Regions from separate parts of the Mesorhizobium sp. M0051 genome, predicted to be linked through region 2. Evidence: predicted binding sites of a transcription regulator. Region 2 holds the regulator's gene; the other holds the start of a gene.
What was found. Region 2 encodes LexA, which represses DNA repair genes until DNA is damaged. Its sites were predicted from a motif close to TGTTCNNNNTGTGTTCNG; they were not measured.
Positions count from the first base shown of each region.

Region 1: the regulator LexA is predicted to act here: its motif matches at 5,030-5,047, upstream of NKJ90_RS20340 (ATP-dependent helicase).

Region 1 is NZ_JAMYUT010000019.1:121,648-136,815, reverse strand. It holds gene NKJ90_RS20355 (ABC transporter permease) at 1-981, shown strand, start outside; gene NKJ90_RS20350 (hypothetical protein) at 993-1,643, opposite strand; gene NKJ90_RS20345 (Panacea domain-containing protein) at 1,755-2,243, opposite strand; gene NKJ90_RS20340 (ATP-dependent helicase) at 2,297-4,990, opposite strand; gene NKJ90_RS20335 (glucose/quinate/shikimate family membrane-bound PQQ-dependent dehydrogenase) at 5,311-7,626, shown strand; gene NKJ90_RS20330 (hypothetical protein) at 7,646-8,083, opposite strand; gene NKJ90_RS20325 (dienelactone hydrolase family protein) at 8,501-9,391, shown strand; gene NKJ90_RS20320 (EamA family transporter) at 9,395-10,297, opposite strand; partial or broken gene NKJ90_RS20315 (Lrp/AsnC family transcriptional regulator) at 10,387-10,868, shown strand; gene NKJ90_RS20310 (hypothetical protein) at 10,883-11,080, opposite strand; gene NKJ90_RS20305 (thioesterase family protein) at 11,226-11,711, opposite strand; gene NKJ90_RS20300 (FAD-binding oxidoreductase) at 11,895-13,307, shown strand; gene NKJ90_RS20295 (Dyp-type peroxidase) at 13,555-14,541, opposite strand; gene NKJ90_RS20290 (AsmA family protein) at 14,673-15,168, shown strand, end outside.
Region 2 is NZ_JAMYUT010000010.1:101,086-116,253, reverse strand. It holds gene NKJ90_RS12925 (molybdopterin molybdotransferase MoeA) at 1-741, shown strand, start outside; gene NKJ90_RS12920 (hormone-sensitive lipase) at 788-1,618, opposite strand; gene NKJ90_RS12915 (AMP-binding protein) at 1,937-3,562, shown strand; gene kynA (tryptophan 2,3-dioxygenase) at 3,559-4,395, shown strand; gene kynU (kynureninase) at 4,476-5,723, shown strand; gene lexA (transcriptional repressor LexA) at 6,166-6,918, shown strand; partial or broken gene NKJ90_RS12895 (ComEC/Rec2 family competence protein) at 6,912-9,376, opposite strand; gene gltX (glutamate--tRNA ligase) at 9,477-10,901, shown strand; gene gltA (citrate synthase) at 11,087-12,415, shown strand; gene NKJ90_RS12880 (adenylate/guanylate cyclase domain-containing protein) at 12,833-15,070, shown strand.

The DNA of each region.
Region 1 (15,168 bases), on a different contig from region 2:
GAGTGGAAGCACCCATCCGATCACTGGATGCGGGGGTTCATCCTCGACAACCGCGCTTCGCTTGGCACGCTCGGCGTGTTCATCATCATGATGGCGGTGTTCATGGTCGCCAACCCGACTGTCTTCACCACCTGGTATCTCTACCGTTCGGTGCTGACGACGCTGCCGGTGGCGCTGTTCGTGGTCGTGCCGCTGGTCTTCGTCGTCACTTGCGGCGAGATCGACCTGTCGTTTCCGGCGACGATGGGTTTTGCTTCCTGGGTCTTCGCGCTGGTCGTGCAGGCCGGCTATGATCCGTTCCTCGGTATCATTGCGGCGCTGATCACCGGCTTGCTGCTCGGTTTCCTCGTCGGTTCGCTGGTGGTCTATGGCGGGCTGTCGTCGCTGATCGCCACGCTTGGCATGAATTTCCTGCTGCGCGGCCTGATCCAGATCATCAACGAAGGCAAGTCGATGGCGCTGACCAGCCTTGCCGACAGCTGGGCCTACACGATCTTCTCCGGCGAGCTCATGGGCATTCCGGTGCAGATCTTCTGGGCCATCGGCTTTGTCGTGCTGTCGGCGATGCTCTACAACCGCCATCGCTTCGGCGCGCAGGTGAGGGTGGTCGGCGACAATCCCGACAGCGCCCAGCAGATGGGCATCGACGTCAAGCGCGTGCGGGTGAAAGTGTTCGTCTTGGTCGGCATAGGGGCTGCGATCGCCGGCACCTTCTCGGTGATGATCAACTTCACCTGGTGGCCGACAGCCGGCGACGGCTATCTGCTGCCGGTGCTGGCATCGGTGTTCGTCGGCGGCACGCCAACCTGGGGCGGCATCGGCACGGTCGTCGGCGGCGCCATCGGCGCCGTCACCGTGTCCTTCATCCAGACCGGCGTCGTGGCGGCGGGGTTGAGCGGCTTCTACGTCCAGTTCTTCAACGGCCTGATCATCATCCTGTCACTGCTCGGCCATAAGTGGAACCAGGCACGGTACCGGTAGCTCAGCCGCATTTAGCGCCAGTCGAATAGTGGTGTTTCACCCAATGGTTTCTCTTCAACAACCGGAGCCTCGGCCTGTTGTTTCCGATGTGCTGCTTCTAAGATAATTTTCGCGTCTTCTAGCGCCAACAGAAATTCATCGAGGCACTCGCGTAATTCATTTCTTGAGAGAAGCTCAAAGTCACCGCGGTTCCACACGAGGGGCTGGCGTTTCGCTGAATCGCCTTTTCCTACTTTTGGGAAGCAGAGAAATTCGCCAGGCGATTTCCTAAAATCGGTTAGCGAAAACACAGCATCCTCAAAAATCGTGGCGAGCAAACGCATTTGCCAGATGGTCAATGGGAAGTTTGCCCAACCCACTGTAAAGATAGGAACCTGAAGCCCATTCTCAACGATGGTTATGAGGGGCTTCACAGGAACGACAAGCCCCTTACCAACTCGAAATGGTTCAATTATTTCGTCAAAACACGGCTTGCCGAAGTAGCCCCTTTTTTCATCGTAGTCATAAAACGCCTCAAGGTACTCGCCGACAATACCACGGCTATTTGCGCGTCCCTTCGACATTGCCGCAATCAACGCGGTGCGCCGATCGAGTCCATAGACAATTCGGTCTCGAATAATCGGCGACGCCGCAGAATACGTAGTCGTTGGAAAGCCGGTCACAAATCTAACGAGTTCTTTCGTCGTTCGGGTGCGATCCGGAAAAACATATCGGACCCAGTTGTGAGCGTAGGGAGGCCTGCTAAGTTTGCTTATCTGCACGAGCGTTCCTCATTAGTGCCGGGTTTGACGTAAGAAATATTGCTGGATGAGATCGTCGGATATCTCCATTCCAGGATTGCTCCTCCCCGAGGCATTATACACTAGGTCCCACGGCCCACCTTTTTCATGGGACATATTCACAAGTTTTGTCGCCCCCAAACGCATGTATTTGTCAATTATCGGATGCAGGAAATTTGCATCAGGCCCGCTTATAGTTTCGTATACGGGCAATTTCTTCAAAGAATTTAAATCGAGCCTCGTGGCTCTTGTTCTAATATCGGCAGCTCCAAAAGATTTAAATTCGGAATATATCTCCCTAATTACTGGACCGTAGTCCCAAGCCTCGATCTTTGCTTCAATTAACGGCTTTCCAAAATTAGCTAGATATGTGGAATGCAGAAAATATATTATTTTGTTGATCTCAAGATTTGTAATCCCTAACCCTTCTGCGTCCGCACGATCGAGAACCAAATTTGCAATATATCGTGAGTCGTAGGCCATGCAAGGAATTGTACCCTATTTGTTCCAGGATGTCAGGCAAATTGCAAATGCACTCACACCGCCGCGACGAACCCGTCCAGCACGCGTTTCTGGCCGGCCTTGTCGAAGTCGATGGTCAGCTTGTTGCCTTCGATGGCGGAAATGTTGCCGTTGCCGAATTTCTGGTGGAAGACGCGGTCGCCGACGTTGAAGGCGGACGGCTTGTCGGCGACGGATTTGGCGACCAGTTCGCCGTCGATGGTGCGGCCTTTGACCGAGGTGCGGCCGGCGCCGTAGCCGCTATCGGTCTCGCCATAGCCGATGCGCTCGACCTGGTGGCCGGAGCGCGAGCCCCAGTTGCGGTCGGTCGCCTCGGTGCGGTTGGCCTGTGCGCGTTGCCAGCCCGGCGTCGCGTAGGTGTTGGAGAAGGCGCCGGATTTTTCGGTGTTGGCGCCGACATTGTCGAAGCGCGAGGCGCCATAGGGGTTTTGTCTTCCCGCGCCTTGGCCGCCGCGGCCGGAGGCAAAAGAACCGCCGCCATAGGAATTGCCATAGCCGCCATAGGAGTTGCCGCTTTCGGCGACCTCGACATGGGCTTCCGGCAGTTCGTCGAGGAAGCGCGATGGGATCGTCGATTGCCACAGGCCGTGGATACGGCGGTTGGAGACGAACCACAGATGCAGGTTCTTCTTGGCGCGGGTCAGGCCGACATAGGCAAGGCGGCGCTCTTCCTCCAGCCCCGAGCGGCCGCCTTCATCGAGCGCGCGCTGGTGCGGGAACAGGCCTTCCTCCCAGCCGGGCAGGAACACAGTCTCGAATTCGAGGCCCTTGGCCGAATGCAGCGTCATGATGTTGACGGCATCAAGCTCGGCATTCTGCTCGGCGTCCATGACCAGCGCGACATGCTCGAGGAAGGAGCGTAGCGATTCGTACTCCTCCATCGAGCGGATCAGTTCCTTCAGGTTCTCCAGCCGGCCGGGCGCTTCGACCGAGCGGTCGTTCTTCCACATATCGGTGTAGCCGCTCTCTTCGAGAATGGTCTCGGCGAGTTCGGTGTGCGGCGTGGTTTCCAGCGCCTTCTGCCAGCGCTCGAAATTGGCGGCCACTTCGCGCAATGCCGCGCGCGGCTTCGGCTTCAACTCGTCGCTTTCGGCGAGTTTTGCCGCAGCTTCCAGCATCGGGATGCGGAGCGCCCGGGCGGTGTCGTGGATCTGCCGGATAGTGGCTTCGCCCAAGCCGCGCTTCGGCACGTTGACGATGCGCTCGAAGGCGAGGTCGTCGGCGCCTTGCGCCACGACGCGGAAGAAGGCCAGCGCATCGCGGATTTCCATGCGCTCGTAGAAGCGCGGGCCGCCAATGACGCGGTAGTTGAGACCGAGCGTGACGAAACGATCCTCGAACTCGCGCATCTGGAAGGAGGCGCGGACCAGGATCGCCATGTCGTTAAGATTGTGCTTTTGGCGCTGATAGGCCTCGATGGTCTCGCCGACGGCGCGGGCTTCCTCCTCGGAATCCCAGGCGGCGTGGACATGCACCTTGCCGTCCTCCGGCTCGTCGCGGTCGGTGAACAGCGTCTTGCCGAAGCGGCCCTCATTGTGGGCGATAAGATGGGAGGCGGCGCCCAGTATGTGCGCGGTCGAGCGGTAGTTGCGCTCCAGCCGGATGATGGTGGCGCCGGGAAAATCCTTGTCGAAGCGCAGGATATTGTCGACCTCGGCGCCGCGCCAGCCGTAGATGGATTGGTCGTCGTCGCCAACGCAGCAGATGTTTACGGTGGCGCTGCGCTGATATCCCTCCCCCTTGAGGGGAGGGTGGCCGGGCGAAGCCCGGTCGGGTGGGGTCCTCGCGGCAGTGCTCGGCGTTCTGGAGGTGCCTTCTGCGGCGACCCCCTCCGCCCGCTTCGCGGGCACCTCCCCCTCGAGGGGGGAGGACTGCGGCCTTTGCGCCAGGAGCCGCAGCCACATGTATTGCGCTGTGTTGGTGTCCTGATACTCGTCGACGAGGATGTATTTGAAGCGCTTGTGATATTCCTTCAGCACATCCGGATTGGCGCGGAAGATGCGGATCGGGTGGCACAGAAGGTCGCCGAAATCGCAGGCGTTCAGCGTCTGCAGCCGCGCCTGATAGGCCTTGTAGAGTTCGCGGCCCTTGCCGTTGGCGAAGGCGCGGGCGTCGCCCTCGGCGATGTCGGCCGGGCCTTGCCCCTTGTTCTTCCAGCCGTCGATCATCTGGGCGAATTGCTTGGCCGGCCAGCGCTTGTCATCGAGGCCCTCGGCCTGGATCAATTGCTTGATCAGCCGCACGACATCGTCGGTGTCGAGGATGGTGAAGTCGGATTTGAGACCGACAAGTTCGGCATGGCGGCGCAGCAGCTTGACGCCGATCGAATGGAAGGTGCCGAGCCACTGCATACCCTCGATTTGTTCGCCGACCAGCAAGCCAATACGCTGCTTCATCTCGCGCGCGGCTTTGTTTGTGAATGTGACGGCGAGTATCTGCCAAGGAGAAGCTTTGTGGGTATCGAGTATGTAGGCGATGCGGGTGGTCAAGACGCGGGTCTTGCCGGTGCCGGCCCCGGCCAGCACCAGAACCGGACCTTCGGTGGTTTCCACAGCCAGCCGCTGTTCCGGGTTGAGCCCCTTCAGGTAGTCGGGCGCATTGTTGTGGCCGCTGCGGGCAGCCATGGCGCGCGCGGCAATGCCCGACGGGGCCGAAGGCCGCGCATTGGGTTCGTCGAAAAAAGGCATGTCTTCGGAAAAGCCGGACATTGCCCCGAATGTAGTGATTCGGGAGCGAAAGACCAGAAGTGTCTACGTTTTGTTCCGGTAAAGTGCCTGATATCGCGGTTCAGGCCTTGCGGTAACCGAGAGCGACGAAAAATCGATGTCCGAACGAGCGCGCCTTGTCGGTTATTGCGGCGCCGAGACTGCTGGAAAACCTTGATGCAGGCAAGATGGATTTCTACCTCGGCGTGTGCTGCGCGCTTGACAGGCGCTGCGGGCAGGGGAAACTGTGCCCAGGGCAGGAAGGTAACGCCGGTTGCCCAGGGCCGCGTGCGAGCGCGCGCAACAGTCGAAGGAGTATCATCTTGGCTGTCACCATTACCTCCCTCATTCTCTTGTTCATCGGCCTGGCGCTCGGCGGCGGCGGCATCTGGTTGGCATCGCTGGGCGGCAGCTGGTATTACATCATAGTCGGCCTCGCCTTCCTGATCACAGCCTGGCTGCTTTACCGGCGCAGGTCCACCGCGCTGTGGCTTTACGCGGCGATCGTGCTCTGCACGCTTGCCTGGGCCGTCTGGGAGACCGGGTTCGATTGGTGGGAACTTGGGCCCCGCGGCGGCATCATAGTGCTGGTGGCGCTTTGGCTGCTGACGCCGCGGGCGAGACGGGGCCTTGCCGGTCCCGATGCACGCGCGCCGCTCATTCTTGCCGTGCTGGCATCGCTTGCCGTCGCCGGCTACTCGATGACGGCAGATCCGAAAGACATTGCCGGCGAACTCGGCACCGACAAGGTGATCGCGAACGCCAACCTCGGCAATGATGTGCCGGCCGGCGAGTGGCACTATTACGGACGCACGCAGTTCGGCCAGCGTTATTCGCCGCTCGACCAGATCACGCCGGACAATGTCGCCAAGCTGCAGCCCGCGTGGACCTACCGCACAGGCGACGTCAAGGGACCGGACGACGTCGGCGAGACCACCTATCAAGTGACGCCGCTGAAGATCGGCGACACGCTCTACATCTGCACGCCACACAATTTCGCCATCGCCATCGATGCCGCGAGCGGCAAGGAGAAATGGCGCTACGATCCCAAGGTCAAGCTCGACAAGGACCGCCAGCACCAAACCTGCCGCGGCGTGTCCTATTATGCCGATGCGGCCATCGCCGCCGGCCAGCCGTGTGCTGCCCGCGTCTACCTGCCGACCTCGGACGCCCGGCTGATCGCGCTCGATGCCGCCAACGGGCAGATCTGCCCCGCCTTCGCAGAGGGCGGCACGCTGAACCTTTTGACCAACATGCCCTATCCGAAGTCGGGCTATTATTACTCGACCTCGGCGCCGCTGATATCAGGCGGCAAGATCATCGTCGGCGGCGCGGTCAACGACAATTATTCGACGCAGGAGCCGTCGGGCGTCATCCGTGCCTACGACGCTGCCACCGGCAAGCTGCTGTGGAACTGGGATTCCGGCAATCCGGACCAGACGACGCCACTGGCGGCCGGCCAGACCTACACCGCCAACTCGCCCAACATGTGGTCGACGCCGAGCGCTGACGAGAAGCTCGGCCTGCTCTATGTGCCGCTTGGCAACCAGACGCCGGACCAGCTCGGCGCCGGGCGCAGTGACAATGTCGAGAAGTTCTCGTCGTCGATCACCGCGCTCGACCTCAACACCGGGCAGTTGCGCTGGGTGCGGCAGACCGTCCACCACGATCTCTGGGACATGGACGTGCCGGCCCAGCCGAGCCTGATCGACATCACAAAGGCAGACGGCACGGTGGTGCCGGCGCTGGTCGGGCCGACCAAGCAGGGCGACCTCTACGTGCTCGACCGGCGCACAGGCGAGCCGGTGATCGCGGTCAAGGAAGTGCCGGCACCCGGCGGCGCCATCGAGGGCGACCATACGTCGCCGACGCAGCCGGTGTCGGATCTTACCTTCAATCCGAAGCCGCTTACCGGCGCCGACATGTGGGGCCTCACCATGTTCGACCAGCTGGCCTGCCGGATCGAATTCCAGGCCCTGCGCTATGAAGGCCGCTACACACCGCCTTCCGTCCAGGGCTCGCTGATCTATCCCGGCAATTTCGGCACCTTCAACTGGGGTGGCGTCGCTGTCGACCCGGTCCGGCAGGTGATGTTCGGCATGCCGACCTACCTGGCCTTCAAGTCGCAGCTCATTCCGCGCGACCAGGTGTCGCCGCCGGACGAGGGTCGCGGCAGCGAGCAGGGATTGAACCGCAACGAGGGCGCGCCCTATGCGGTGGTGATGGGGCCGTTCCTGTCGCCGCTCGGCATCCCTTGCCAGGCGCCGCCCTGGGGCTATGTCGCCGGCGTCGATCTCAGGACCGGCACCATCGCCTACAAGCACCGCAACGGCACCGTCTACGACATGACGCCGCTGCCGCTGCCGCTGAAGGTCGGCGTGCCTGGCATCGGCGGGCCGATGATCACCGCCGGCGGCGTCGCTTTCCTGGGCGCCGCGGTCGATGACTATCTGCGCGCCTATGACCTGACATCGGGCAAGCAGCTGTGGCAGGCACGGCTGCCTGCCGGCGGGCAATCGACGCCGATGACTTATATGGTGGCCGACGGCCGCCAGTTCGTGGTCATCGTCGCCGGCGGCCACGGCTCGGTCGGCACCAAGCCGGGGGACTATGTGATGGCCTACGCGCTGCCGAAGTGAGGGTGGCGCAACCTATGACCTAGCCGAGTCCCAGATGGCTTTTCAGGCTGGGTACCGATCCGAGTATGCGGTTGGTGAGGTCAGGGCCGGCGGCAGCTTCGGCCTGCTGGACCAGCGTTTCGCCGGCCTTCTGGATCTGAGCCAAATCGAGCCCAGACGCCTTGAGCGCCGCGAGGCCGTTGACCAGCGCGCCGGCCTTTTCGCCGAGAACCCCGCCAAGCGCGCCTTGCAACGACGACAGGAACCCGCCACCACCGCCAGCCGGAGCGGCGGCCATGACATCATACTGGTGGGCGAGGTCGTCGGCGCCGGGGATATTGGCGAAAAATGCCGAGGCGCTGGTGCCTTCCGCCTCATGTTCGAGCACCGAGAAGATGGTGCCGACGACTTTCTCCGCCGTCGCCTGGTCGAGGCCCGCTTTCTGCGAGACGGTGTTGACGATATCCTGGACGTTCATGGTCTCACCTCAACCTTGGGTTTTCGCGTTTGTAGAGCGGTTCCGGTCACTGCGGACGCTGACCAAAGATCGTCTGCCCGCATCCACAGCCGCTGAGATTAGTGCCGGAGCCGTAGCGGCGGCAAGGACGATCGTGCTGGCGAGGATCGGGTGGGGCATGGTCATTGCTCGCTCCTTTCGGGTCGGGACGCGTGAAGGCATGCCGGTCAAGGTGCCATCGATAGCGGACAGCTTCTTTCACTATTGTGGCAGCGCCAGCAGGATTATCGCCGATGACCAAGAAGTGATGACATGGGCGCCCGCGGCGCCGGCCTTGCCGGCCGCACTTGCGTGACCGCGAGCGGGCGCTCGACTGGATCATGCCGCCTCGGTCCCTATGTAGCTCAGGTATCGAAGCTCGAAGCCGAGGAGTGCACAATGACGAAATCAGCTGCCCCGACACTCACCATCACCCAGGCGATGATCGATGCCTATGACGAGTACACGCATCTGACACTCGACCGCCGCCGCTTCATGGAGCAACTGACCCGGCTTGCCGGATCAGGCGCGGCGGCTGCGGCGATCGCGCCGCTTCTGGCGGCGAATTCCGCCCAGGCGGCAATCGTTGCCGACAACGATCCGCGGGTGAAGGGTGAGGACATCAGCTATCCCGGCAGCAGCGGCGAGATGAGGGGCTACCTGGTCAAGCCGGCGGATCAGGCGGGTAAGCTCGGCACGGTCATCGTCGTGCATGAAAACAGGGGACTCAACCCGCATATCCGCGACGTGGCGCGACGCGTGGCGCTCGAAGGGTTCGTGGCGCTGGCGCCGGATTTTCTGTCGCCGCTCGGCGGCACTCCGGCCGATGAGGATAAGGCGCGCGACATGTTCACCAAGCTCGATTCGGCGCAGACCATTGCCGATGGTGTAGCGACTGTCGCTTTCCTCAAGGGCGACAAGGACGGCAACGGCAAGGTCGGTGCCGTCGGCTTCTGCTGGGGCGGCGGCACGGTCAACATGCTTGCCGTCAACGCGCCCGATCTCAATGCCGCCGTCGCCTATTACGGCATGCAGCCGAACGCCGCCGATGTGTCGAAGATCAAGGCGGCCTTGCTGCTGCACTATGGCGGACTGGACGAGCGCATCAATGCCGGCATCGATGCCTTCAAGAAGGCGCTCGACGCGGCGCATGTCGAATACACGGTCTATATCTATGAAGGCGCCAACCATGCCTTCAACAACGACACCTCGGCCGCCCGCTACGACAAGAAAGCGGCCGATCTCGCCTGGGGACGCACGATCGCCTTCCTGAAGGAGAAGCTGGCGTAGCTTTCAGCGGGCTGGTTTGTGGAAGGCGACGCCGGCGACTACCAGTGCAATGCCCAGGCAATCGGTGAGGCTTGGAATCTGGCGCAGCACGATGACACCGATCAGCGTCGCGGTGACCGGCAGCAGCGATAGCATCAGCGCGAAGCTGGCGCGCGGCAGCCGCGACATGGCGAGTTGGTCGCAGATGTAGGGAATGACGGAGGAGCAGATGCCGACGCCGACGGCGGCGAGCAGCAGCGGCCGTGAGAAAAAGGCCGGCAGTGCATCTCTGAAGCCGATCGGCAGCACGATGATGAAAGCGATCGCCATGGCGGCACCAAGACTGGCGATGCCGCCGCCCGCGCCGGAAGCGGCGATGCGGTGCCCGAGCACGATGTAGCCGACAAACAGAGTACCGTTGAGGAAGGCCCAGAACAGCCCAAGGGGATCACTCGACCATTTGACGTCGATGAGCAGCAAGGTGCCGGCGACGGCAACGGCAAGGGCGGCGAGATTGCGCGGGGTCTTGAGGCCGATCACCGCGACACCGATGGTGCCGACGAATTCGATCGCCGCCACCAGCGAGATCGGCAAGCGGTCGAGCGCCAGGTAGAACGAACAGTTCATCACCGCCAGGCAGGCGCCGAAGGCCAGCAACCGCAGCCGGGTCGAGCGATCGGCGCGGACGAGCGTTCGCCATGGACGGGTCATTGGTGCGAAGATCAGCGCGGCGGTAGCGATGCGCAGCCAGGCCATGCCGAGCACGCCGACATGCGGGAAAAGCAGCACGGCAAATGCCGGCCCGAGATAATGGAAGACGGCGCTGACGCCGAACCAGACATGCGGCGGCAGTGTTGTCGCCAGCCTGCGGAAGGGAAGGCCGGCAACAGCGGGGTCTGCCGCAGGAGCTTGCGTCTGATCATCCATCGGATCAGTATCGCAGGCGATTTTGCCTGTTCATATGGGTGATGATTGGCCTTTCCGGCCGGTATCCTCACGGAAGCAAGGATCTTTCCATGAAACGCCTTCGGATTGAAAGCGCCGACCTCGATGCCGCGGATATGAAAATCCTGCTCTTGCTGGAAAAGGACGCGCGCATCAGCACGGCGGAGCTTGCGCGCTCGGTCGGCCTGTCGGCGCCGAGCGTGGCCGAGAGCGCATCAAGCGGTTGCAGGAGAGCGGGGTCATCGAGGCCTATTCGGTCAGGATCAATCCCGCGGCACTCGGCCTGCCGGTGTCGGCGTGGCTGCGCATCCGTCCGGTACCGGGGCAACTGGCTGTCGTGGCCGAGATCATCCGCGATCTGCCTGAGATCGCACAATGCGACCGGGTGACCGGCGAAGATTGTTTCATCGCGCTGGCGCATGTCGGCTCGGTGGCCGAACTCGAGCGTGTGATCGACCGCATCATCCCTTACGCGATGACCAATACGGCGATCATCCAGTCGTCGCCGGTGGTGGCGCGCTCACCGCTGGCAGCGGTGAAGCATACGGTTTGAGCGAGCAGGAACGTTTATGCGTGGCCGCGCTTCAGGCGGGCGCGCTTCAGGATGGTGCGCCAGCGGATCATGTCGAACGGGATCGGCTCGTTGTTGTTGGCAATATGGAAGATCTCGTTGTCGACATTCTTGAGCGAGCGCCAGAAATCATAGTCGGTGATGCGCGGATCGGCAGCCAGCTTGTCCACTTCGACCTTGATGTCGGTTTTCATGCACTTTCCTCGAACCGGCTTCGCCGCGCCGCCCGCATCGCAACCCAATGCGATCGTTTTCAACCGCTCCGCTGAGTCGTTCAACGGCTCAATTGGCTTGTTCCCGTTAAAACCTCGGTAAGGTTAACGCGGGCGCCGAGTGGCTTCAAGCGGGCTTGCGGCGAATCCCGATTGAACGGCCGGCGCGCTCCGGCATCGGCAGTGCCGAATGGGCGGCGCGCATGGCCTCGACCTTGGCAAGCACATCGGCTGGGAAGGGTGCGACCTTCGGCCCCGACATGTCGACATGCAGGGACAGCGTCTCGGAGGTGGCGGCGAGCCAGCCGTCGACGTGGCGGATTTCCTGGTAGGCCCGCAGCCGCTTGTCGTCATGATCGAGGAGTTGGAAGGAGACCGTGACCTTGTGCTCGAGATGCAGCTCCTGCACGTAGCAAACATGGACTTCGGCTGTGTAGATGGTGAGCCGCCGCTGGCTCACGTAATCCAGTCCCATGCCGATCGCCTCGAAGGCGTTGTCCGAACACCGGTCGAACAGCACGTTGTAATAGGCCATGTTAAGATGGCCGTTGTAGTCGATCCAGTCCTTCTCGATGTCCATGGGTTTGGAGACGAAGGGGGCAGGGATAGGCATCGAAACTTCCTTGTTTGGTGCTGGACAGAGCGTGGCCGGTGAGTGTCTTCATTCTGACGCAATTCCTCAGGGAAAGCGCTACGCGGTTTCCCGGGAAAACCGCTTCGCACTTTTCTTGGAATTGCTTTAGGCATCCATAGACGCATAACAAGCATGGGCGCTGGTCCATCCGCGGAGGAATTCATGGCTCTGAGCGACCTCAACCCAGTCGAACGCAACGAGGAAGGCATCGCTGCCGTGCTCGGCATCCTCAAGCAGCGGCTCGGCGAACGCTTCCAGACCGGCGAGGCCATCCGCTCGCAGCACGCGCACACCACCACCTATATTCCGACGCAGGCGCCGGACGGCGTCGCTTTCCCGGAGACGACGGCCGAGGTGCAGGAGATCGTCCGCGCCTGCGCCGCGCACCGTGTGCCGGTCATTGCCTTCGGTGTCGGATCGTCGCTGGAAGGCCACACCAACGCACCGGGCGGCGGCATATCGGTCGACACCTCACGCATGAACCGCATTCTTGCGGTCAATCCGCAGGATCTCGACTGCACGGTCGAGCCCGGCGTCACCCGCGAGGATCTGAACCGGCATCTGCGCGACACTGGCCTGTTCTTTCCAATCGATCCGGGCGCCAATGCCTCGCTCGGCGGCATGGCGGCGACACGCGCATCCGGCACCAATGCTGTGCGCTACGGCACGATGCGCGAGAATGTGCTTTCGCTGACGGCCGTCATGGCCGACGGCGAGACGGTGACGACCGGCAAGCGCGCGAAAAAAAGCTCGGCCGGCTATGATTTGACGCGGCTGCTGGTCGGCTCGGAAGGCACGCTCGGCATCATCACCTCGCTGACCTTGAAGTTGCAAGGCATCCCGCAAGCGATCTCCGGCGGCGTCTGCCCGTTTCCGAGCGTCGAGGCGGCCTGCAACGCGGTCATCGCGACGATCCAGATGGGCATACCGGTGGCGCGGATCGAACTGGTCAATGCTTTGCAGATGCGGGCGATGAAGAATTATTCCAAGCTCGACTATCCCGAGAGCCCATGCCTGTTCGTCGAGTTCCACGGCAGCGATGCCGGCGTGGCGGAGCAGGCCGAGACCTTCGGCATGATCGCGGAGGAAAATGGCGGCGGGCCGTTCCTGTGGACCAGCGTTGCCGAGGAGCGCACGAAACTGTGGAAGGCCAGGCACGACGCCTATTGGTCGTCGCTGACGCTGCGGCCAGGCGCCAAGGGCCTGTCTACCGATGTCTGCGTGCCGATTTCGCGCTTTGCCGAATGTGTCATGGAAACCGAAGCCGACATCGCCGAAATGGGCCTGATCGCGCCGATCGTCGGCCATGCCGGCGACGGTAATTTTCACGTGTTGGTGCTGATGGACGTGAACGATCCCAAGGAGATCGCGCAGTCCGAAAAATTCGTCGCGCGGCTCAATATGCGAGCAATCGCCATGGATGGCACCTGCACTGGCGAGCACGGCATCGGCCAGGGCAAGATCGGCTTCCTGCGCCACGAGCTCGGCCACGGCGTCGACATCATGCGCACCATCAAGCAGGCGCTGGATCCGCAAAACATCATGAATCCGGGCAAGATATTGCCGGGAAACTAGGCGGGTCCTCGGACGCAATGCGGCGATCAAGGCCAGCGGCGAGCGCCAACCTGCGAAAATCGAAAAACTGAATTGGTGGCGTTCGATGTCGACCAGCGCGGACACGTTCCAAAGAAGCTAGTCCCAATGGCCAGCGAAGCTAATCCCCATTTGGCCTGGCACGACGCCGCTCTGGTCATCGCGGTTGGGCCGGCAGCGGGTGTCGACCATGTCCGCATGCGCCCAAAGCGGAAGTAAATCCGGAACGTTAGCGTGTGATCGCAGGCTTCTCCTGCGCGCCCTGAACAAGGGTTTGCAGCATGGGGCGGGTTGGCGCGAAGAACGTCGTGCCGGTGTGCGGCGTGGAGAAATCAAGCAGCCGGTCGTAAGCGCCCGGCGGCTCGCCGATATACATCCGCTGCAGCATTTTCTCGATCACCCAGAGATACCTGGAATAGCCGATAAAGTAGGTGCCGAACTCCTGCTGTCCCGGTCGGCCGAAGGGCATGTTGTCGCGCAATATGTCGTATTCGTTACCGTCGGCATCTTCGATGGTGGCGAGCGACTTGTGCGACTTGCGCGGGGCGTCGTCATCGTCGATTTCGATGTTATCGATCTTGGTGCGGCCGATGATCTCTTCCTGGAGCGGTGTCGGGGTTCGCGCCCACGCCTGGAGATCGTGCAGGTATTTCTGAACGACGACATAGCTGCCTCCGGCGAAGTCGGCATCCTCATCGCCGACGAGCGCTGAGGCCGGCAGATCCAGCCCGGTCGGGTTGGCCGTGCCGTCGACGAAGCCGAGCAGGTCGCGCGCATCGAAATAGCGAAAGCCCGAGACTTCGTCGACGACGTTCACGCCGTCACCGAGATTGTCGAGCAGAATGCGCTCGAACTCAAAGCACATGTCGGAGCGTTCGGAGCGGATGTGGAAAAGAAGGTCGCCGGCGGTCGAAGGGGCCGAATGAACAGCGCCCTTAATCGGCGCGAACGGTTTCAGTTCCAGCGGCCGCCCATCTGGAGAAAGACGATCCCAGAGATCGCGGCCGATGCCGGCAATGCACGAAAGCCGTCCCGAAAGGTCACGGAATCCGACATTCTTCACCAGATCATCAAGTTCTCCGAGCACGGAGGCGACCTTGGCGAGCGCGCTCCGCTCGTTGGCGACATTGACGACAAGAAAGACCGCCGAAAGCGACAGCGGAGCGTCGATACTTTGCGCGTCGATAGGCACGCGATCCCAGTTCTTGCCCGACATCTAGATTCTCCACTTCGCCGGGATTTGTTTCAGATCACCGGACATCACGCAACACCGGATGAATTGCCTCTTTATCGACACGCGGATGCGGGTAGAGTGCGGCAGAATTTCAATCAACCTGTTCGGAGCTGATGCTCGCTCGCCTGTTCGTGACCTTCGGTGGCCTTTTTGTGCTGGTGCTCTGTGCGGCGCTGGTGGTGCCGTATTTTGTCGACTGGACTAGCTACCGCGCCGATTTCGAACGCGAGGCAAGCGCCATTCTCGGCCGCAAGGTGACCGTGCGGGGCGACGCCACGGCCAGGCTGTTGCCGTTCCCGTCGGTGACCTTCGCAAATGTCGCCGTCGCCGGCGGCCCCAACGGCCAGCCGGCCATGACCGTCGAGACGTTTTCGATGGATGCGGAACTCGCACCCTTCCTGCGCGGTGAAGTGCTGATCTTCGACATGCGGCTGGTGCGGCCGAAAGCGACCATCGATATCGCCAATGATGGCACGGTCGACTGGGCGATGCGGCCGTCCTCGCCGTTCGATCTCAACCAGATCTCGATCGAAAAGCTGACGGTGACGGAAGGCCAGGTCGAGCTGCGCCATGCGGCCGGCGGGCGCAGCCATCTCATGTCCGAGATCA
Region 2 (15,168 bases):
GCGGCGCTGTCGCTGGCGGCTTCGGCAAACCATTCCCGGGTCAGCGTGGTAAAACGGCCGCTGGTCGCCATCATCGCCACCGGCGACGAATTGTTGCCGCCCGGCAGCGAACTTGGGCCGGACCAGATCATCTCATCCAATGCCTATGGCGTTGCCGCGACAGCGCAATCCGTCGGCGCCCACGCGCTCGATCTCGGCATTGCCGCCGACCGCAAGGACGCGATTGCAGCCTTGGTGAAAGAGGCGGTCAGTGCCGGCGCGGATGTCATCGTCACGCTTGGAGGCGCCTCGGTCGGCGATCACGACCTAATCCATGACGTGCTGACCGGCGAAGGCATGACGCTCGGCTTCTGGAAAATCGCCATGCGTCCCGGCAAGCCGCTGATGTTCGGCCGCCTTGGCGACATTAGATGCATCGGCCTACCCGGCAACCCGGTCGCAAGCCTGGTCTGCTCGCAGCTGTTCCTGAAGCCGCTGCTGGCGCGGCTCGGTGGCCGCGACTATCGCCAGGACATTCGTCCGGCGCGATTGGGTGCCGCAATGCCGGCCAATGATCTGCGCCAGGACTATGTGCGGGCGGTGGTCAGGGAAGACAATGGCGCGCTGGTGGCGACGCCGTTCGGCATCCAAGATTCCTCGATGCTGAGAATGCTGGCCGACGCCAACGGGCTGATCGTGCGTGCGCCGTTTGCCCCCGCAGCCGCTGCGGGCGAGGCCTGTAGCGTGCTGATGCTGCGCTGAAGAAGCTCCGGCAAACCTTTAATAGAGTTGTGAAAATTGTGCTCGGCTATTCCGAGATCAAGGCTTGTGTCAGCGGATGCGCCGGATCTGCAAGGCCATCGACAATGTTGTAATGATGACGGTCGGGCTCGACCACGGTGCTGGTGGTGGCGCCGAGGCCGGTCCAGATGTTGGCAAGCAGCGCGTTCTGGCGCAGGAATTCGGCGCGCTCACCACCACCAGCCCAGCAGGTGATGCGGGCGCCGTCCATGGGTCGCAGCAGCGCCGGGCTTTCAGCCAGCGCCTCCCCTTCGTCGATTGCCAGTGCCTTGTTCATCCCGGTGCGCATAAGCGGACGCAGGTCGTGGAGGCCTGAAATCGAAACGACATGGCGTATGCGCCGCGCCACATCGGCCGCCAGAGGCGTTGATATCGTCACCATTCGAGTTGCGAGATGGCCGCCGGCCGAATGTCCCGTCAGCATCAGCGGCCCGTCGATCATTGCCGCTGCCTTGCCGATAGCCGCGCCGATTTCCCCGACTATACCGGCAATGCGTATGTCCGGGCACAGCGTGTAGGACGGCATCGCCACGGCAAAGCCGCTGCTGACCGCGCCATTGGCGAGGTGCGACCACATGTTCTTGTCGGTCTCCAGCCAGTAACCGCCGTGGAGGACTACCACCAACCCCTTGGGCGCGACATTGGGAAGGAAAAGATCGAGCCGATTGCGCGGTCCGTCACCATAGGCGATGTCGAGCCGTGCCCGGCCCTCCATTGAGAGCGCATCACGAAATGCTTGCGCTGGCTCCGCCCACGCAGCCGGCCAGCGGTCACTGCCGGCGATGTTCGCGCCGTTGGCATAGGCATCATCCCAATCGACAATGTGACGTTCGAACATCTGCGCCTCCCCCAAAACGGCATCGCTTGTGAGCTAGCAATGGCCACCGGCACGCCATGCGTCAATGCTTCAAGGCCAAAACATTTTAGGCTTGAAACAAATTTCGACTGGTGCGATCCTGACAAGACGATCAGCCGACGAAATGGGAGGTCTGCTGTGCTGCCCTGACCCCGTAGATGCTCGTCCTTTCCCGGTGGCATAGTCGAGCTGGCACGATTGGCGGTACGAAAACCTCCCGCGAAAGACAGGAACTTCAAATCCACCACACAGGTCAGGCACATCGCGCACTGGCCAGGCAGCAGACGGGATAGCGGCGACATGCTTGGGCCTTCAGCGCATATCGACACGTTCACGCGCGATCACCTGCCGCCTCCGGAGCAGTGGCCGGATTTCCTGCTCGACGGCTTTGATTATCCCGAACGTCTCAATGCCGGCGTCGAACTGACGGACAGGCTGGTCGAGAGGGGCCTCGGTGACCACACCGCGCTGATCGGCAATGGCCGCCGCCGCACCTACAAGGAACTGTCCGACTGGACGAACAGGCTAGCCCACGCGCTGGTCGAGAACTACGGCGTCAAGCCGGGCAACCGGGTGCTGGTCCGCTCCGCCAACAACCCCGCCATGGTCGCCTGCTGGCTGGCCGCCACCAAGGTCGGCGCCGTGGTCGTCAACACCATGCCGATGCTGCGCGCCGGTGAGCTTGCCAAGATCGTCGACAAGGCGGAAATCACCATCGCGTTGTGTGACACCAGGCTGATGGACGAGATGACAGCCTGCGCCAAGGACAGCGCGTTCCTCAAACAGGTCATCGGCTTCGACGGCACCGCCAACCATGATGCTGAACTCGACCGTGCCGCTCTCGATAAGCCGGTGACGTTCACCGCCGTCGACACCGGCCGCGACGATGTCGCGCTGCTCGGCTTCACCTCGGGCACGACTGGCGTGCCGAAGGCGACGATGCATTTCCACCGCGACCTCCTGATCATCGCCGATGCGTACGCACGCGAAATCCTTCGGGTGACACCGGACGATATCTTTGTCGGCTCGCCGCCGCTGGCCTTCACCTTCGGCCTTGGCGGGCTCGCCATCTTCCCGCTCCGCTTCGGTGCGGCAGCGACACTGTTGGAACAGGCGACGCCGCCCAACATGATACACATCATCGAGACCTATAAGGCGACCGTCTCCTTCACCGCGCCGACCGCCTACCGCGCCATGCTGAAGGCCATGGATGAAGGGGCCGATCTGTCATCGCTGCGTGTCGCCGTTTCGGCTGGCGAAACCTTGCCCGCTCCGGTTTTCGAAGAGTGGACGCAAAAGACCGGCAAGCCTATCCTCGACGGCATCGGCGCCACCGAGATGCTGCACATCTTCATCTCCAACCGCTTTGACGACATGAAGCCGGCGTCGACCGGCAAGCCGGTGGGCGGCTACGAGGCGCGCATCGTCGACGAGGAGATGCGCGAGCTGCCGCGCGGCGCGACCGGCAGGCTGGCGGTGCGCGGACCGACCGGCTGCCGCTACATGGCCGATAACAGGCAGAAGGACTACGTCCGCGACGGCTGGAACCTCACCGGCGACACCTTCACGCAGGACGAAGACGGCTTCTTCCATTTCGCCGCGCGCTCCGACGACATGATCGTCAGCGCCGGCTACAACATTGCCGGACCCGAGGTCGAGGCGGCACTCCTGTCGCACCCGGATGTTGCCGAATGCGCGGTGATCGGCACGGAAGATGCCGAACGCGGCCAGATCGTCGAAGCGCACGTCGTGCTGGTGCAGGGCGTAGCGCCGGACGCATTGACGACCAAGCGCCTGCAGGACCACGTCAAGGCAACGATCGCGCCCTATAAATATCCGCGATCGGTGAAATTTATCGCCGCGCTGCCCAAGACCCAGACCGGCAAGATCCAGCGTTTTCGGCTGCGCACGGAGAAGATCAATTGAGCGAACCCTACGATCCGGCGTCCGAAGGCGCACAGATGTCGTTCAAGGAGAGCATGTCCTACAGCGACTATCTGCACCTGGAGAAAGTGCTGGAGGCCCAGACGCCGCTGTCTTCGGCGCATGACGAGATGCTGTTCATCATCCAGCACCAGACCTCCGAACTGTGGATGAAGCTCGCCCTGCACGAGATTGGCGCTGCGATCCGCTCGATCCGCGCCGATCGCCTCGAGCCAAGCTTCAAGATGCTGTCGCGCGTCGCCCGCATTTTCGAACAGCTCAACAACGCCTGGGATGTGCTGCGCACGATGACGCCCAGCGAATATACCGAGTTCCGCGATGCACTCGGCCAGTCCTCGGGTTTCCAGTCCTGGCAGTATCGCGCCATAGAGTTCATGGCCGGCAACCGCAACCTCGCCATGCTGGGCCCTCACAAGCACCGGCCGGACCTCAGCGGCAAGCTGGAGGCGATCCTGGCGGAGCCGTCGCTCTACGACGAAGCGCTGCTGCTTCTGGCGCGCAACGGATTCGACATCGGCACCGATGCCAGGCGCACGGATTGGCGTGAGACGCGAACCGAGAATGAAGAGGTTCTGGTCGCCTGGCAGACCATCTACCGCGACCCGCAGCGCTACTGGATGTTCTACGAACTGGCCGAGAAGCTGGTCGACTTCGAGGACTATTTCCGCCGCTGGCGCTTCAACCACGTCACCACGGTCGAGCGCATCATCGGCCTGAAACGCGGCACCGGCGGCACGTCGGGTGCTTCGTATCTCAAGAAGATGCTCGAGGTCGTGCTGTTTCCGGAGCTGTGGGCAGTCCGTACCCGGCTTTGACACAATCGAAATGAGAACAGGCACATCGAGGGCGCGCTTGCAGCGGAAAACCTTCGCGAACAACCGAGGACTGACTGACCATGAGTGGAATTCCTGATCTCGCTGCAATCGAAGCGATGGATGCCACGGATCCGCTCCGCGCCATGCGCGATCGTTTCATTCTGCCGGAGGGGGTGATCTATCTCGACGGCAATTCGCTTGGGGCAGCGTCGCATGCCGTTTTCGGCGAGCTGCAGCAGGCGGCCACCGAGGAATGGGCCAAGGATCTCATTCGGGCCTGGAATACAGCCGGATGGTTCGAGATGCCGATCGAACTTGGCGACCAGCTCGGACGCTTGATCGGGGCCGCAGCCGGACAGACTGTTGTCTGCGACACGACGTCGATCAACATCTACAAGGTGCTACATGCCGCGATGGAGATGCGGCCCGGCCGATCGGCGATCGTCGCCGAGGCTGACAGTTTTCCCACCGACCTCTACATCGCCGAAGGCGTTGCCTCGACCCGCGATGGGGTCCTTCTGCGCCTCGCGGGCGTCGACGCGCCAACCATCGAAGAGCTGATCGACGAAAGCGTCGCGGTGGTGCTGGTCAACCACGTCAATTACAAATCGGGTGAACTGCGCGACATGGCGGCGCTGACGCGCATAGCTCATGCGGCCGGAGTGCTGATCGTCTGGGATCTATGCCACACCGCTGGCGCTCTGCCAGTCGAGCTCGATCATGCAAAAGCCGATTTCGCTGTCGGCTGCACCTACAAGTACCTCAACGGCGGTCCAGGCGCGCCAGCCTTCATCTATGCCGCGCAACGCCACCACGGCGCGATCAGCCAGCCGCTCAGCGGCTGGTGGGGGCATGCACGGCCCTTTGCCTTCGAACGAGGCTATGTTGCCGGCACCGGTATCCGCCGCTTTCTGTGCGGCACGCAGCCGGTCCTGTCGATGCGGGCGCTCAAAGGTGCGCTCGCAATCTGGAACGACGTCGACGTGGCGGCATTGCGAAAGAAAAGCGTCGCGCTGACCGAACTGTTCATCCAGCTCGTCGAAGCGAAGTGCGGTGCCTATGGCCTCACGCTGGAGAGCACCCGCGACGCGACCAGGCGCGGCAGCCAGGTGTCGTTCGTTCACGATCATGGCTATCAAATCGTGCGGGCGCTGATCGAGCGCGGAGTGATCGGTGACTTCCGCGCGCCGTCAACCATCCGTTTCGGATTTACGCCGCTCTATGTCGGCTACAAGGACGTGTGGCTGGCGGTCGAGGTGCTGGAAGACATTCTGCGAACGGATGCATGGAAGGACCAGCGTTTCGCCGTCAAGGAGGCCGTGACCTGACGCAGTCGTCCCAACTGTTGTCGCATCGTTGCCTCTTGGTCGGATGATGGAGGGACGAATTTCCAGTGCACAAATCCGGTTGCCGCTGCTGGCCAACACTGGCATCAACAAATTAACCAAGGTTGGCATTTTGGCTTCGTTTCGTTCACGGCAGACGAACGCATGGAAGGCTGGAAATGCCCCGTCGCGGATCCATGGGCAGCTCATGCCAAAGCTTGGGCCAACGATGGGCGGCAGCCCATTAACCATAACAATTTCAATGCCGGAAAGCGCCTTGTGACGGCATGCCGTGATCACCCAAGCGCGCTGGCGCGCGCCAAATAATTTCAGCGGCCTTAACAGATTCATTAAACTTTAAACGGTTGCAGAACACAACTGGAACATATAGTGTTTGTTCTGGGTTTGTTTTCTGATTCTGGTTTTAGGTACCCTGGGGGCCGCCATGCTGACACGCAAGCAACACGAACTGCTGATGTTCATTCATGAACGCCTGAAGGAAAGCGGCATTCCGCCATCCTTCGACGAGATGAAGGAGGCGCTCGACCTTGCCTCCAAATCCGGGATTCATCGTTTGATCACGGCACTGGAAGAGCGCGGCTTCATTCGCCGGCTGCCCAACCGGGCGCGCGCGTTGGAAGTGCTGCGGCTGCCGGATTCGATCGCGCCCGGCCTCAACGCGGCGAAAAAGTTCTCGCCTAGCGTCATCCAGGGCAGTCTTGGTCAGGCCAGTCTCGGCCAGGGCGGCCTTGGCCGGCAGATCAAGCCGGCGTCTTCACGGATGCCTTCAGCCGGCAATGACGACGACGTGGTCTCCGCCGTGTCGATCCCTGTGATGGGGCGCATCGCCGCCGGTGTGCCGATCGATGCCATCCAGCACCAGACCCATTCGATCTCGGTGCCGCCGGACATGATCATGGGAGGCGAGCACTATGCGCTGGAGGTCAAGGGCGACTCGATGATCGAGGCCGGCATCTTCGACGGCGACACCGTCATCATCCGCAACGCCGATACGGCGAGCCCTGGCGAGATCATCGTGGCGCTGGTGGATGAAGAGGAAGCGACGCTGAAGCGGTTCCGCCGCAAGGGTGCCTCGATTGCTCTCGAAGCCGCCAATCCGGCCTATGAGACACGGATTTTCGGACCAGACCGGGTCAAGGTGCAGGGCAAGCTTGTCGGCCTGATCCGCCGTTACTGAGGCAGCTGCGGTTTAACGACGGGCTTGTCCGGTCTCTTGAAGGGCGGCAGGCCCCTCGCCTCACGCGAAAACTTGCGTTGCACGTGCCAAGGCCGGTAGGGCCTACCCACCGCAAAGCTGACCGTTGCCGGCGTGGTCGCCGACTGGCGATCGAAGAAGACGGCAGCACTGCCATTGCGAGCCAGTTGCCGTTTGGTGATGACGAGAACCAGCGGGTTGTGACAAGCGTCATAGGCCGTCGCGTCGTTGATGACGATCAGGTCGGCGAAGCCGCAGGCTTTCCAGGTGTCCTTTCGGTCCTCGACATAGGCAATGATAGCTCCGGACGGATGCCTGGCGAGACAAACGCCTGATGTGCAATAGAATGGCGCTCCCGGCGGCATTTCAGCCGCATCCTCGACGTCGAATTGCCCGTCGCCTTCGTCGAACACCTCCGGCGCGATAATGCTTTCGGATGTCAGCGCACGCTTCCAGTTGTCGACGGTGAATTCGTTCGGCCTGGCCCGGCTGACCGCGAGTTCGCCGCCGCCAATCGGCAGCGCCACCAGCCTCGCATCCTCCGAGACCAGCACGTCAGGTACGCGCGTATCCGAGACGGTCAACAGGCCGGCAAGCGCGAAGGGAAGCGCTGCGAGCCGCAACCATGTGGTCGCCATCGTCGCGATGACCAAGGCAATCGTCACCAGCACGACGGATTGCTGCGAAATCAAACCGATTGCGTCGACTGGCGAACGCTCGGAAATCCATCCGGACATCGCGATCATCACCGTCAGGCCTTTGCCCATCAGATAGAGGGCCGGCCAGTCCAACCCGAATGGCATCAGCAGCGCGCTGGCGACAGCCAGGAACATCACGACTGTTACGATAGGCATGATGGCCAGGTTGGCGAACAGGCTGAGCGGCGACACACGCTGAAAATGCCAGATGGCAAACAGCGCCGTGGCGCTGCCGGCGATGATGGAGGTCATGGCAAGGCCGCCTGCCGCCAGCAGGAATTTTCGCGTCAGGAAGCCGGGCAAGGATCGCTTTGGCGGCGGTGGCCTCGCCTTCCCCGCACGATGATCCGCCCAGCCGGCATAGGCACCGACCAGCGCGGCCGTCGCGGCAAACGACATTTGAAAACTCGGGCCGACCACTTCATGCGGCGACACCATGATGACCGCGATCGCCGAGATCGCCAGATTGCGCATCGTCAGTGCTGCCCGATCAAAAAGAACGGCAATCAGCATCACCGCCAGCATGATGAAACTGCGCTCGGCGGCAACGACGACGCCTGAGATGATAAGATAGGCGGCGATCGAGAACAGTGCGGCAGCCGCAGCATACTTCTTGACCGGGCGACGCGCGGAAAAATCCGGAAACAGGGCGAAGGCGCCACGCAGCAAACCCATGATGGTGCCAGCGACCAGCGCCATGTGCAGTCCGGAAATGGAGATGATGTGATAGATGCCGGTACGCCGCATCGCCTCGTTCACGTCATCGGGAATGCCGGCGCGAACGCCGACGATCAGCGCCGCGGCGATCTCGCCTTCGGCGCCACCGACGCTGCCCCTAATGTGATCGGCAATGGCTTCACGGGCTTTTTCGATCCCCGAGGAAAGCCGGGCCGCCAGCGGCATGCTATCGTCCTCGGTGACGACAAGTTTTGGATTGCCGAGAAAGAAACCGCTGCCGCCGATGCCGGCGAAATAGCTGTCGAAGGAGAAGTCGTAGCTGTCCGGCCGCACCGGCCCGGTCGGTGGCAACAGCTTGGCATACCCAGTGATCAGGGAACCGGCGGTCATGTCCGCCGGGATATTGCGTGCCGAAAGCCGCACCCGCTCCGGCGCATAGCGCAGTTTCGGCCTTGCAGTCGATGCCACGTCGATTGTCAGCCGGATGCGACCGCTCTCCATCCGTTCGAGCGAGACGACCCGGCCGGTCACTTGCGTCGAGATTTCCGAGCCCAGCATCTGCGTTCCGGCTCGCCATGTCTCGACCTTCGCGGCGAGCAGGCCGAGTGTACACAAAAGCGCCGCCATGAAGGACATATGGGTTTTCGGCCAGGAACGCGAGACCAGCGCACAGAGCCCCGCCAAGATGACAACTGCGACAGGCTTTGCGAAGTCCGGCTCCGCCACAAGCGAAAAATAGCCGATCGCCCCGCTTGCCAGGCAGACCGGCACCAGCAGGAAGGCCACGCCTCGGTCGAGTTCCAGGCCCGCCGCCATGGCCAGCTATTGCGCAGGCGCGGCGGTGATATCAGGCCAATCTGCCGGCGCAAGCGCACGATCCTGCTGGCTTCGGCAGTTGGAACAGGGGCGGAGACACCGGCTTGCAAAGGCGCCTTGTCGGGTGCCGGCACAAGGGGCGATGGCGGCGGCAATGAAGCTGGCAGTGGCGCTGCAAACAGGGACCGCTCGCTGACGCCAATGACAGCGTCCTCGTCCTGATCCGAGCCCCAGCCTCGTCCAGCCATCGGGTCTGCCCCTTGCGCCCTCGACACCCTATGCTACATGAACGCCGGGCGCGCGAAAGTCCGCGCACCGCACCCGCTTCAGATGGTTTCCGAGAGTTACATGTCCGACAAGGTCGTCACCCGTTTTGCTCCCTCGCCCACCGGCTACCTGCATATAGGCGGCGCGCGCACGGCGCTGTTCAACTGGCTGTATGCAAGGCACACCGGCGGCACGATGCTGCTGCGCATCGAAGATACCGATCGCGAACGCTCCAACGACGCGGCGACGGCTGCCATTCTCGACGGACTTTCCTGGCTCGGCCTGACCTGGGACGGCGAGCCGGTGTCGCAGTTCGAGCGCGCGCCGCGCCACCGCGAGGTGGCCGAGGAACTCGTGCGCCTGGGCAAGGCTTATTATTGCTATGCCACGCCGGCCGAACTGGAGGCGATGCGCGAGGCCGCCAGAGCCAAAGGCCTGCCGCCCCGCTATGATGGCCGCTGGCGCGACCGCGCCCCCTCAGAGGCGCCTGCAGGCGACAAGGGTGCCATCCGCATCAAGGCGCCGACCGAGGGCGAGACGATTGTCCATGACCGTGTCCAGGGCGAGGTACGCTTCCCCAACAAGGATCTCGACGATTTCATCATCCTGCGTTCGGACGGCAATCCGACCTACATGCATGCAGTCGTCGTCGACGATCATGACATGGGCGTCACCCATATCATCCGCGGCGACGATCATCTGACCAACGCCGCGCGCCAGACTGTGATCTACAACGCCATGGGCTGGGCCGTGCCCTCGATGTCGCACATCCCGTTGATCCACGGTGCCGATGGCGCCAAGCTGTCGAAGCGGCATGGCGCGCTCGGCGTCGAAGCCTATCGTGCCATGGGTTATCTGCCGGAGGCATTGCTGAACTACCTGGCGCGCTTGGGCTGGAGCCACGGCGACGACGAGATCATGTCGATCGACGATATGATCTCCTGGTTCGACATCGGTGACGTCAACAAAAGCGCGGCCCGATTCGACTTCGCCAAGCTGGAGGCGATCAACGGCGCGCATATGCGCCGCATGAGCGATGCCGAGCTGTTCGATATCTTCATCGCCACCCTGCCCTATCTCGAAGGCGGCCCGGCGATGGCCGCGCGCCTGAACGACAGCAACAAGGCGCAGCTGCTGGCCGCGTTGCCGGGCCTTAAGGAGCGAGCCAAGACGCTGGTCGAACTCGTCGATGGTGCTGCCTTCCTGTTTGCCACCCGGCCACTACCGATCGACGACAAGGCGGCCCTTCTGCTCAATGACGATGCCCGCAAGATCCTGCGCGGCGCTCACGAAGCTTTGAATGGGCTTACAAGTGATTGGACGGCCGCCTCGGCGGAGGCCGCGATCCGCGAGGTTGCCATGGCTGGTGGCCACAAGCTCGGCGCCGTGGCCCAACCTCTGCGCGCCGCTTTGACCGGCAAAAGCACCTCGCCGGGCGTGTTCGATGTGCTTGCCGTGCTCGGCCGCGAGGAAAGCCTGGCGCGCATAGAAGACCAAATCGATTAGGAGCAAACTGGCCCAAGAAGATTGGCATTGAAAGGCGGGTTTCGCAGTGCAACATTAGGCCTTGGCCCAATCTGGCACGCACCTCCTGAAATGCGGTGGCGAATACGCGCATTGCGGTGATCTCAACGTGTCGCTCTGCGGAATTTTTGCCTTTGCCGGCATGAGGAAACAAGAAGGAGTTTGCAATGACCGACGCTGCTAAAAAACTGGACTTGGGCGGCAAGGGCCAGGAGGCCACGGCAACGCTTGCATTCGCCGGCAAGACCCATGAATTCAAGGTGAGAAGCGGTTCTGTCGGGCCTGACGTCATCGACATCGCTTCGCTCTACACCACCACCGGGGCCTTCACCTACGATCCCGGCTTCACCTCGACCGCAAGCTGCGAATCCGAAATCACCTTCATCGACGGCGACGCCGGCATACTGCTGCATCGCGGCTACCCGATCGACCAGTTGGCCGAACACGGCGACTTCCTCGAGGTCTGCTATCTCCTGCTCTACGGTGAATTGCCGACCAAGGCGCAGAAGGACGATTTCGATTACCGCGTGACGCGCCACACCATGGTGCACGAACAGATGTCGCGCTTCTTCACCGGCTTCCGCCGCGACGCGCACCCGATGGCCGTGATGTGCGGCGTGGTCGGCGCGCTGTCGGCTTTCTATCACGATTCCACCGACATCTCCGACCCGTATCAGCGCATGGTGGCGTCGATGCGGCTAATCGCCAAGATGCCGACGATCGCCGCGATGGCCTACAAATACCACATCGGCCAGCCCTTCATTTACCCGAAGAACGAGCTGAATTTCGCCGCCAATTTCCTGCATATGTGCTTTGCCGTGCCATGCGAGGAATACAAGATCAACCCGGTGCTGGCGCGCGCCATGGAGCGCATCTTCATCCTGCATGCCGATCACGAGCAGAATGCCTCGACCTCGACCGTTCGGCTCGCCGGCTCTTCTGGCGCCAACCCGTTCGCGTGCATCGCCGCCGGCATTGCTTGCCTGTGGGGGCCGGCCCATGGCGGCGCCAATGAAGCGGCGCTCAACATGCTGGGCGAGATCGGCCATGTCGATAATATCCCGGAGTTCATCGCCCGCGCCAAGGACAAGAACGACCCGTTCCGGTTGATGGGCTTCGGCCACCGCGTCTACAAGAACTACGATCCGCGCGCCAAGATCATGCAGAAGACGGCGCACGAGGTTCTGGGCGAGCTCGGCATCAAGGACGATCCGCTGCTCGACATCGCTATGGAACTGGAGAAGATCGCGCTGACCGATCCCTATTTCATCGAGAAGAAGCTCTACCCGAATGTCGACTTCTATTCCGGAATCACGCTGAAGGCGCTGGGCTTCCCCACCACGATGTTCACCGTGCTGTTCGCGGTCGCCCGCACCGTAGGCTGGATCGCGCAGTGGAAAGAGATGATCGAGGATCCGCGCCAGAAGATCGGCCGCCCGCGCCAGCTCTACACCGGCGCGCCGGAGCGCGACTACGTGCCGATCGCCAAGCGGTGATGGGAGCGAATAGCGAATAGCCAGTAGCGAATAGGGACTTTTATATAGGGCATAGCGTTGGTTTCCCGCTAAACAACGCTAAGGGGGAACGAAGCTTGAACATCGTCATGCTGCCCGCTGTTTCGCGGACAGATTGAGAGCTTTCCGGCCGGCTGCTTTGGCTGCTCGATCCCAAAGGAAGTCGCCGGAGAAGGCAATATGCTCCCACCCGCTCGGCCGAATTCACATCCATGACCCAAACGAGCCATTCCGACAGGTAAGCTCGAATGTCTTGAATGTGGTAGAATACGATATTGGTCAACCGTCGCCGCATCAGCCATCAATGAACGCGCGGAAAATAGGGATTTGCTGAGTGCTGGTGAGGTCAGTTTCTTATCGGAACAACCAATGCTATGTTCCGCCGGGGCCAGGCCAACAATGGACCGCAAGCTTTCCGCGATTCTAGCCGCAGATGTAGTGGGCTATTCGTCTCTGATGGAGCGCGACGAGGCCGGTACATTCGAGCGCCTTCGTGCCGGACGCAAAGAGCTGTTCGAACCCGAAATCGCTCGCCACCACGGCCATATCTTCAAGCTGATGGGCGATGGGATGCTGGCCGAATTCGGCAGTGTCGTCGATGCCGTCGAATGTGCAGTGTCGCTGCAGCGCGGCCTGTCCGAGCGCAACGCCTCGCTTCCCGAGTCGGAACAGATCCTGGTGCGGATCGGTATCAACCTCGGCGAGGTGATCGTTGACGGCGACGACCGGTATGGCGATGGGGTCAACATCGCGGCCAGACTTCAGCAGTTAGCGGAACCGGGCGGCATCTGCGTCTCGGGAAAAGTGGCCAAGGAGGTCGAGAGGAAGCTAGCGTTCACATTTGCGTCAATGGGCGAACAGAGGGTTAAGAACATCACCGAACCAGTTCGGGCGTATCGCGTACTGCTTGATCCAGCGGCAGCGGGCAAGACCCTCCATGCTCGCCGCCAGCCGCGCGCCTGGCGTCTTCCAGTCACGGCGGGTGTTCTCGTCCTGGCTCTCGGCCTTGCAGTAGCATGGTGGCAGCCGTGGGAGAGGCCTGCACAGCTTGCCGTTCCGACCGTCAGCGAGGCAGCCGACACCCGGGCCTCGCTAGTCGTCCTGCCCTTCGACAATCTCAGCGACGACAAGGAACAAGAATATCTCGCCAACGGCTTCACCGAGGATCTGACGACCGCACTGGCGCGTGTGCCGGGTCTTTTCGTCTTCTCCCCCAACGCGGCCTCCGCTTACAAGGACAAGGACCCAAAGCCGGCGGAGATTGCGGCGGCATTGGGCGTCCGGTACCTGCTGAAAGGCTCGATTCGCCGCGTCGGCGACGACATGCGCATCAATGCGCAGCTGATCGATGGCTCGACTTCCAGACATCTCTGGGCGGAGCGTTTCGACGGCCGGTGGGCAGACGTATTCGCGCTGCAGGACAGCGTTGTCAGCAGCATCGCGGGTGCGCTCCAGCTCCGCCTGGTGAGCGGCGCGCCGGCTACCCGGGCCGGAGGCACCAGTAATCCCGAGGCCTATGAGGCCTATCTCAAGGGGATGGACATCTACAACCGTATCAACACGCCCGAGGAGTTTGCGCAGGCTGTGAAGTATTTCCAGCAAGCCGTGCAACTCGACCCCGATTTCGGCGCGGCGTACGCCCAGCTCGCCTGGGCCTACTGGGACGCGGATGTCGGTCGGGTCGTAGTAATGGGGCTTACGACCGACGTGGCCCAGGGCAAGATCTATGAAACCCTGGAAGCGGCGGCCAGGTATCCTTCGCCGGGCTACTATCAGCTCGTCGCCGAGTTGATGGTCCGCGAGCACGACTCGGACGACGCAGTTACCGTTCTTCTGAAGTCGGTGGCGCTAGATCCCAGCGATACTTGGAATTATCTCTCGCTGGCCAATGCTCTGAATTTCAACGGCAGGCCGAAGGAAGTGCTTAGCTATCTCGATGCGGCTGCGCGCGTCGACCCAAACTCGTGGATGGACTACAGGCGCTACCAAGCCGGACTGGCCGAGTTCGGCCAGGAGAAGTTTGAGGACGCGGTTCGCTCTATCGAGAAGATGGACCTTATATCGGCCGATCCACGGGCGAAATTTTATGCCCTGCAGGTCCTTATTTCGGCCTATGGGCATCTTGGGCGCACAGACCAGGCCGCGGCGGCTTTGGAAACGCTTAGGAAGGTTGTTGCGCAGAGAATGGAATGGGAGCCGAGCCAGTTGATGACCCAGGATTACATGGTGTTCAAGAATACAGCCGATATCGAACGCCTTTTGGCCGGGCTGACCAAGGCAGGTGTGCCAGAGCTGTCGGCATTGGCAAAGGCAGGCATGAATCCGAAGGACCGGCTCACAGGGGCGGAAATAAAGTCTCTCATGTTCGGGCACGAAACGCGCGGAAAATTGGTAATGCCCACGTTCCTGCCGATGCAGCGCACAACCTCGGTCGACGGCGCCGTCAGCGAGACCGTTGGCCAGAGGAGCCGCGTAGGAACCTCGTGGGTGCAAGGCGATTTCTTGTGCAACGCCTTTCCCATAGAACTGACAAGCTGTGGGGCGATTTTTCGCAATGTGTTCAGGACGCCAGGGCGCGACGACGAATACAAGGCCGTTTACCGCGGGGACCAGTTCGAGTTTTCGGTCGTCAAGTGAACTCCAAAATGCCGCAAAAGCCCGAAAGTCTGCTTGCGGATATACATGCGACCTTGTTCGCCATAACCGCAAATGACCGGAAGTGGCGCTGCTTGCTC